DNA from 2 places in the Caldanaerobacter sp. genome. Region 2 is predicted to be linked to the other one. Evidence: riboswitches for the same ligand, from Rfam matches in the RefSeq annotation. Region 2 holds a riboswitch; the other holds the start of a gene.
The links. Region 2 has a riboswitch for S-adenosylmethionine ahead of ACPLVE_RS04775 (homoserine dehydrogenase). Riboswitches for the same ligand answer to the same signal wherever they lie in the genome.
Positions count from the first base shown of each region.

Region 1: linked by a shared signal. The riboswitch ahead of ACPLVE_RS02520 (methylenetetrahydrofolate reductase) and the one ahead of ACPLVE_RS04775 (homoserine dehydrogenase) in region 2 are both predicted to bind S-adenosylmethionine.

Region 1 covers NZ_JBNATX010000003.1:49,250-53,829, reverse strand. The annotation lists gene ACPLVE_RS02530 (glucose-6-phosphate isomerase) at 1-588, shown strand, start outside; gene glgP (alpha-glucan family phosphorylase) at 618-2,240, opposite strand; SAM riboswitch class I at 2,742-2,841, shown strand; gene ACPLVE_RS02520 (methylenetetrahydrofolate reductase) at 2,903-3,808, shown strand; gene ACPLVE_RS02515 (homocysteine S-methyltransferase family protein) at 3,821-4,580, shown strand, end outside.
Region 2 covers NZ_JBNATX010000010.1:2,062-6,641, forward strand. The annotation lists gene ACPLVE_RS04765 (universal stress protein) at 1-1,124, opposite strand, end outside; gene rd (rubredoxin) at 1,226-1,384, opposite strand; SAM riboswitch class I at 1,523-1,631, shown strand; gene ACPLVE_RS04775 (homoserine dehydrogenase) at 1,712-2,992, shown strand; gene ACPLVE_RS04780 (homocysteine synthase) at 3,018-4,301, shown strand; gene metX (homoserine O-acetyltransferase MetX) at 4,315-4,580, shown strand, end outside.

The DNA.
Region 1 (4,580 bases), on a different contig from region 2:
TTGAGAAACATTCTTTACAGAAAAGGGAAAGTCATAGAAATATTAGTGAATTACGAACCAAGGCTTCACTATTTTGCTGAATGGTGGAAACAGTTATTTGGCGAAAGCGAGGGGAAAGACCAAAAGGGAATTTACCCTGCTTCTGTAGATTTTACTACTGACCTTCATTCTATGGGACAATTCATACAAGAAGGCAGCAGGAACATATTTGAAACTGTATTAAATGTGGAGAAACCTGCGAAAGATATCCTCATAAAAGAAGATAGAGACAACATAGATGGGCTTAACTTCCTGGCAGGGAAGACGATAGATTTTGTAAACAAAAAAGCTTTTGAGGGGACGCTTCTTGCTCATACAGACGGAGGAGTGCCCAATTTAGTAGTTAACATTCCGGAAATAACGCCTTTCTACTTTGGAAATTTAGTTTACTTCTTTGAAATGGCTTGTGCAATAAGTGGATACCTAAATGGCGTTAATCCTTTTGACCAGCCGGGAGTAGAAGCCTATAAGAAAAACATGTTTGCGCTTTTAGGAAGACCTGGATTTGAAAAAGAAAGGGAAGAGTTAGAAAAAAGATTGAGGGGATAGTAAAAAGTCCGGGTACTCACCCGGACTTTTTATTTGGTATACATAAGGTCATAATATTCTTGAAGCATTCTATTTGCAGAAAAGGCTTCAAAAGTAGTTCTTATGCTTTCTTTCATCATTTCTTCCCATTTTTTCTTATCGTTGTAGTAAGTGGGTACTACTTTATTGAGAAGCACATCATATAGAGCTTCTGCATCGTGCTTATCAAGTTCTTCAAAGTTATCTGATTCAAACCCATCTCCAAATTGCCAGCCATTTACTCCATCAATGCAGGCTTCTGGCCACCAACCATCAAGAATGCTCAAGTTTAAAACTCCATTCATCGCTGCCTTCATGCCAGAAGTTCCGCTTGCTTCAAGAGGCCTTCTTGGATTGTTTAGCCATACATCTGCTCCTCTTGTCAACATCTTGCCAATGGTCATGTCATAGTCTTCCAAAAATACTACACTGTCAGGATATTTTTTTGCCATGGATACTATTCTTGCCACGATTTCTTTTCCTACATCATCCAGCGGATGGCCCTTTCCGGAAAATACTATTTGTATGTCTTTTTCTTTTAAATATTTCCCTATAATTTCTTCATTCGTAAAGATTAAATCACTTCTTTTATAAGGAGCTGCTCTTCGTGAAAAGCCTATGAGAAGTTTATTTGCATCCAATTTTACTCCTGTTTTTTTATATACGAAGTCTATTAATTCTTTTTTAAGAAGGTTATGGGTTTCTAAAAGTCCAGAACCTTTTTTGTAGGCTTCTATAATTCTTTCGTCTACCCAGGTACCTCTATGGATTCCATTGGTTATGGAGATTATTGGCGCTTTATTTTCTATATGCTCCCACATTTTATTGGCGGTCTGACCATGTAGCTTGGATACGCCGTTTGCAATTTTAGAAAGCCTTAATCCAGCCACCGTCATATTAAAAGGCACTCCACCGATTTGAGCCATCTGTTCTATAGTAAGCCCGTTGTTGGCACCCATGTACATTAAAAGTTCTAGGTCGTGGGATTCGTTCCCCTCTTTTACAGGAGTATGAGTAGTAAATACTATTTCCCTGCGAGTCGCTTCCCAGGCTTCTTCAAAAGTTAGCCCTTCGTTTTCCATTTTTTCTCTTATGAGTTCGATTCCTGCTAATGCAGCATGACCTTCGTTGAAATGATATATGTCTACATCTATTCCTAAAGCTCTTAAAGCTCTTACACCACCAATTCCCAGTACGATTTCTTGTGCAACCCTTTCCTCACCAAACCAGCCGTAAAGCTGTCCGGTTATCCATCTGTCGCCGTTTTCGGGGATGTCTGTGTCCAGAAGATAGAGAGGGGCGTTATCAAAACTGTCTACCAGCCATACTTTGCAATACACATCTTTATTTCTTATTTTTACTTTTACTTTCACTCCCGTGTCTTTCAAAAAGTCATAATTTCGAGTGTAGTTGCGGTATGCATCATAGGGATATCCATCTTCACCAATGTGTTGTTCAGTATAGCCCTGTTTCCAGAGTATTCCTATTCCTACTACTGGGAGATTCATTTCTTTTGCAGCTTTAAGGTAATCCCCTGCTAGAATACCTAAACCTCCAGCGTAAAGTTTGAAATTTGACTCAAGGCCGTATTCCATACAAAAATAAGCTACTCTCGGAAGTTTTTTATTTTCCATATTGATCCTCCTTATTTGTGCAGTAGTTAAGTATATTATAATATTAAACTTTTAGTTATGCAAGGGCTTGCACAAGCTATTAAAAATAAAAATAGTGTTATTGCTCAATAATTTTTATATCTTATGTACGGGCCACTCAGTGAATGCTAATACTAAAAGCATTATAAAATTCACAATAGGTATATACATCAAAAGGCCATATGTTCCTCCATAACCAGTTTTATCAAAAATTTTCCACCAGATTAAACCGTAAAGTATAATTGATGCAATAGAAAGGATACCAAAAATAAGAGATGAGAACATGAAAAACATTCCTTTCTCGAAAATTTATATTCTTTACAATCATAGTATAGCAAATAACATAAAAAATTTACAGATTTATTTTAAAAAAGTTAAAGGCCTGCAAAATCTTTAGAGAGGACTAAAAAATTTCTATTGACATAGGAGTTAATCCATAGTATCATATAGTTTAAATAGTTTAACAATTTAATACTTTAAAATCTCTTATCAAGAGAGGTGGAGGGACTGGCCCGATGAAACCCGGCAACCAGCCTTAGTGCATGGTGCCAATTCCTGCAGCGGTTTCGCTGAAAGATGAGAGATTCTTGGAGTCTCTTCTTTTAGCGAAGGGACTTTTTTATTTTTAAAAAGGAGGGGCATAGATGTTGAAAAATGATAGGTTGTGTAATAAACTTAAAGAAAAGAAATTTGTGATAACCGTGGAGATTTCTCCGCCAAAAGGGATTGAAGTAACCAAGGCTATAGAAGAAGCACGTAAGTTAAAAGGGATAGTGGACGCTATTAATATAACCGATTCTCCGATGGCAAACATGAGGATGAGTCCCATTGCTCTTGCGCACATACTTCAAGATCATCTCAATATCGAAACTATTTTTCATTTGACTTGCAGAGACAGAAATCTTATAGGGCTTCAATCAGAGCTTTTAGGGGCTTATGCCTTGGGAGTCAGAAATATATTAGCATTAACAGGGGATAGCCCTCTGTTAGGAGATACACCTCAAGCAAAGGGCGTATACGATGTAGATTCTATTGGGCTTTTAAGGATGATAAGGGCCTTGAATTCTGGCGTTGATTATAATGGAAATAAGATTGATTCTCCCACTTCTTTTTGTGCAGGAACAACCGCTAATCCTAATGACCTAAGGAAAGAAGCTATAGAGAAACTTTATCAAAAGGTGGAAGCAGGAGCAGAATTTATACAGACTCAGCCGGTATATGATAAAGAAGTTCTTTTTAAGTTTTTAGATAAGGCAAAAGAAGTAAAGGTGCCTATTTTGGTTGGCGTTCTTCCATTGAAGAGCTATAAAATGGCTTTAAAGTTGATAGAAAAAGTACCTGGGATAGAAATACCTAAAAGGATATTAGAAAAACTCGAAAAGGGTGGAAAAGAAGAGGGATTGAGACTAGCTGTCGAATTCATTGAAGAGATAAAAGATAGGGTTGCAGGTATTCACGTGATGCCTATGGGAAGTGTGGACTTCGTTTTTGAGATACTTTCGCGGATAGAAGAAATGCCATTAGTGGAAAAAGAAGTTGAGACAAAGTAGGGGGGACATGATTTGATAGACATTTTTAAGGAGTGTAGAGATAGAGTAGTAGTGTTTGACGGTGCTATGGGTACCCAACTTCAAGAACGGGGACTTAAAGCGGGTGAATGCCCAGAATATATGAATTTGGAAAAGCCGGAGATAGTTTTTGATGTACACCAAGGTTATGTTGAGGCAGGAGCTGAAGTAATAGAGACCAACACTTTTGGGGCAAATAGGATAAAACTTAAAAAATATGGCTTGGAGGATCGTGTAGAAGAGATCGTAGTGAAGGGAGTGGAAATTGCAAGGAAAGCAGCGAAAGATCTACCAGTAGCTCTTTCAGTGGGTCCAACAGGGGAACTTCTTGCGCCCTTTGGAGACATGACATTTGATGAAGCTTATGAGGTTTTCAAGGAAGTAGTTGTTGCGGCAGAAAAAGCAGGGGCGGATATAGTGCTTATAGAGACAATGTCAGATATGCTAGAGGCAAAAGCTGCGATTTTAGCAGCGAAAGAAAATACGAAATTGAAAGTGATATGTACAATGACATTCCAAGAAGATGGGAGAACTCTAATGGGCTCAGACCCAGTCACTGTAGTGGTAAGCCTTCAAGGGCTGGGGCTTGATGCTATAGGGGTCAATTGTTCAACAGGTCCAGATAAAATGGTGGATGTTGTGGAGAAGATGGCTCAAGTGGCTCGCATTCCTATAATAGCTCAGCCAAATGCAGGAATGCCTGTTATAAGAGATGGCAAAACGGTTTACGATTTAAAGCCGGAAGAATTCGCGA
Region 2 (4,580 bases):
ACATGTATTTCAATGTTTTTTGCTTTTTTAATTAGCTTTACTACAGTTGACCCTCTAAAGAGGTTCTGTAACCAGGATCTTTGAGAATGACCAATTATTATTTGGGTTATATGCATTTTTTTGGCGAATTTCAAAAGTTCATCAGAGACACTTTTACCCTTTAATGTATATACTTCTGCACCTAATTGTTTTGCGAGCATGAAATGACTTTCTAATACTTCTTTATCTTGTTCTGTCAACTTTGGGGCCAAAAAATGAGTGCAGTCCACGTACACGACAACCCAGTCGCATTTAAATCTTCTCGCCCTTCTTGCACCTCTTCGTATGAGTTTTTTAGATAGAGGATTTGGCGTTATGCATACCATTATTTTCTCATTTGTTTCCCATGTATCCTCTATTCCGTGCTCTTTCATATACTCTTCTAATTCTAAATCTACTTCTTCAGCGGTGAGTCTTAACATTAATTCTCTTAAAGCACTTAAATTTCCTTTTCTGAAAAAGTTAGAAAGACATTCGTCCAGTTTGCTTAAGGGGTAGACATCCCCTCTTTTAAGTCTGTTTATAAGAGCCTCTGGAGTCAAGTCTACCGCAACTATTTCGTCTGCATTATCTATTATGCTGTCAGGTACTGTTTCTCTTACTGCGACACCTGTTATTTGTTGAATTATATCATTTAAACTCTCTATATGTTGTATATTTAGGGTAGTTAACACATTTATCCCGTGTTCTAAGATTTCTTGTACGTCTTCATACCTCTTTTTATTTTTTGAACCCGGAGCATTAGTGTGAGCGAGTTCATCAACTAAGACTACTTCTGGCTTTCTGGCTATTATGGCATCTACATCCATTTCTTCTAATATCATACCTTGATATTCAATCTTTTTTCTGGGTATTATTTCAAGGTTTCCTATCTGTGCTTCTGTATCTTTTCTGCCATGGGTTTCAACGTAGCCTATTACTACGTCTTGGCCCCTTTTAAGTCGTCTGTTACCCTCATTTAGCATTGCATAGGTTTTTCCAACCCCGGGAGCATAACCCAAGAATATTTTTAGTTTTCCCCTTTGTTCTTTTTTTACGATTTCCAAAGCTTCCTCAGGAGTAAGTCTTCTATACCCACTATTCATGTTAAAGGTAAACACCCTCCAGAAAGTTTTAGTAGAGTAACTGCCTACAATTATAATAGCATTTTTAGAAAAAATCAATAAAATAAAGGGAGCTCTGCTCCCTACATCTTTTCAAACATATCTTTTCCTACGCCACAGTCAGGGCAGACCCAATCTTCTGGTAGCTCTTCAAAAGGCGTGCCTGGCGGAATTCCTTGTGATGGGTCCCCTTCTTCTGGGTCATATATGTATCCACATACGGTACACTGCCATTTTTCCATGAGAGTTCCCCCTTTTCATTTTTATTTATTATAGCAAAAATTAGGAATAAAAACAAGGAAGAATTTTTTTCTTGACTTTAAAGTTTCAAAGTGATAATATAGATTACAACGCATAAAATTTAATAAAATGACTCAATCCTCTTATCAAGAGTGGTGGAGGGACTGGCCCGATGAAACCCGGCAACCGGCACATAGGTGCTTGGTGCCAATTCCTGCAGGTTGGATAATCCAACCTGAGAGATGAGAGGAGCGGCTTTGTGTAATTTGAGATTACGAAAGGCCCTCTTCTCATTGAAGAGGGCCTAAAAAATTTTCTGGAGGTGCAAAATGAGGGTAAAGATTGGGTTAATGGGACTTGGAACTGTTGGAACAGGAGTATTTAAAATAATTAACTCTAGAGGAGGATATATCAAGGAGAGTACGGGATTTTATCCAGAGATAAAGAAAGTGCTTGTGAAGGATTTACACAAGAAGAGAAAAGTAAATGCAACAGAGTTTTTGACCAATGACCCTCGAGATATTTTAGAGGATGAAGAAATAAAGGTAGTGATAGAGGCAATAGGAGGGATTTCTCCTGCTTATGAATATGTGAAAAAGGCTCTTTTCTCTGGCAAACATGTAATTACGGCGAATAAAGAGCTTATCGCAAAGTATGGTGAAGAGCTTGGGAGCATTGCAGCAGAAAAAGGAGTGTATTTAAAGTATGAAGCCAGTGTAGGTGGAGCCATTCCTATACTTCATCAGATAGACAGGCTAAAAATTACAGATGAGATAGATTTTATCGGTGGCATTGTAAACGGGACTACTAATTACATTTTCACAAAGATGGGAGAAGGGAAAAGCTATAAAGAAGCTCTTAATGAAGCACAGAGATTAGGTTATGCTGAAGCTAATCCGGATTATGATGTAAAAGGTTTGGATGCTACATTTAAGCTTGGCATACTTATAAAAAAAGTGTTTGGTGTGAGGGTTCCGGTAGAAATTATACCTCGAAAGGGCATAGAGGAAATCAAAGAGGAAGACGTAGAAAGGGCAAAAGAATGGGGGTATGAGTTTAAACTTTTTGCATGGGCGAAGAAATTTAGAAACTATATTTCGGCGGGAGTAGAGCCTACTTTGATTCCGGAAAATAGTTTGCTTTCAAAGGTAAAAGGAGTCAATAATGCGATAATACTTAAAGGAAATGGCTTTGGGGAATATGTCTTTATAGGAAGGGGAGCAGGGGAACTTCCTACTGGAGATGCAATAGTTGCTGATCTGATAGATATACTCATCAATTATAAACTGGGCAGTAAATCTGAAGTCATAGGAGTTAACTTTAGGGAAGAAAGCTTTACTGATACCTTTTATATAAGGCTGAAGCTCAAAAAAGATAATGTATATGGCTTAAAAGAAGTTTTAAAACTTATCAGGGGGAATTGGGTATCTATTGAAAACTCATCATTTGGTGGGAATAGTTTTACCGCTATAGTGAAGATAAATGGAACAGTGGAAGGGCTAAAAGAACAATTAGAAAAAGTAGCTTTAATAGATGCTGTTTTTAAAGTTTTAGCTGAGGAAAATTTCGAAGAGAAAAGCGAGTTTGAAAACCTGGCGGAAATAATGTAAAAATTTGTATGAAAGGAGAAAAAGCATGAGAAAAAGATATGGTTTTTCTACTATAGCAATTCATGAGGGATGGGAACCTGACCCTACTACCGGTGCAGTAGCGCTGCCAATATACCAAACTACCTCTTTTGCCTTTAAGAGCACGCAGCATGCAGCAGACTTATTTTCTCTAAAGGAAGACGGGTATATTTACACAAGGATGATGAATCCTACTGTAGACGCTTTTGAAAGGAAAATGGCTGCATTAGAAGGGGGAGTAGGAGCGCTGGCAGTAGCTTCAGGGCAGGCTGCTATAACTATAGCTATTACAAATATTGTAGGGGCTGGAGATGAGATTGTAGCTTCTACGAATCTCTACGGCGGGACTTATAACCTTTTTGCCTCTACCCTTAAGAAATTTGGTATAAATGTGAAGTTTGCAGATCCAAGTGACTCCGAAAATTTTAGAGAAAAAATAACGGAGAAGACCAAAGCTTTATACGTAGAGACGATTGGTAATCCCAAAATTGATGTGGCGGATATAGAAAAAATTGCATTAATAGCTCACGAGGCAAGTATACCCCTTATTGTAGATAATACTTTTGCAACTCCATATCTTTCAAGGCCTATAGAATTTGGCGCAGACATAGTAATTCACTCAACTACAAAGTTTATAGGAGGGCACGGTACTTCTATTGGAGGTGTAATTGTGGATTCTGGAAAATTTAATTGGGCGAATGGCAAGTTTCCAGAGCTTACAGAGCCAGACCCTTCTTACCATGGGATAAGATATGTAGAAGAGTTTGGAGAGAAGGCTTATATAGTCAAAGCGAGAGTGCAGCTTTTAAGAGACTTGGGGGCAGCTCTTTCGCCTTTTAACGCTTTTTTGTTCGTTCAAGGGCTTGAGACACTTGCACTCAGGATGGAAAGGCATAGTTATAATGCACTTCGCGTGGCAGAATTTCTAGCTTCTCATCCTCTTGTGAGATGGGTAAACTATCCTGGTCTTAAGTCAAGCCCTTATTATGAGCTTGCTCAAAAATATCTTCCAAAAGGGCAGGGTGGAGTTTTGACTTTTGGAATAAAAGGAGGTTTTGAGGCAGGGGTTAAGTTTATAGAGAATTTGAAGCTATTCACCCATCTTGCAAATATAGGAGATGTAAGGTCTTTGGTCATACATCCCGCTAGCACCACCCATCAGCAGCTTTCAAAAGAAGAACAATTGGCTTCAGGCGTCACTGAGGATATGATTAGGCTTTCTATTGGCCTTGAAGATATAGAGGATATTCTTGAAGACCTGGATTTTGCGCTTTACAGTTCTCAAAAGTAAGGGGGGAATGAGAATGATAGTAGAAGAGAAAAAAGTTACTTTAAAAGGGGATCCTGTTTTTACTACGGAAAGCGGTTATGGCTTTAAAGAGCTTACAATTGTGTATGAAACTTACGGGCAATTGAATGAAAAAAAGGGCAATGTAATACTTGTAGAACACGCTTTAAGTGGGAGTGCCCATGCAGCTGGAGTGCATCCGGGGAAGAACAATCCTGGCTGGTGGGACGGTTTGATTGGCCCGGGGAAATATATAGATACAGAAAGATACTTTGTAATATG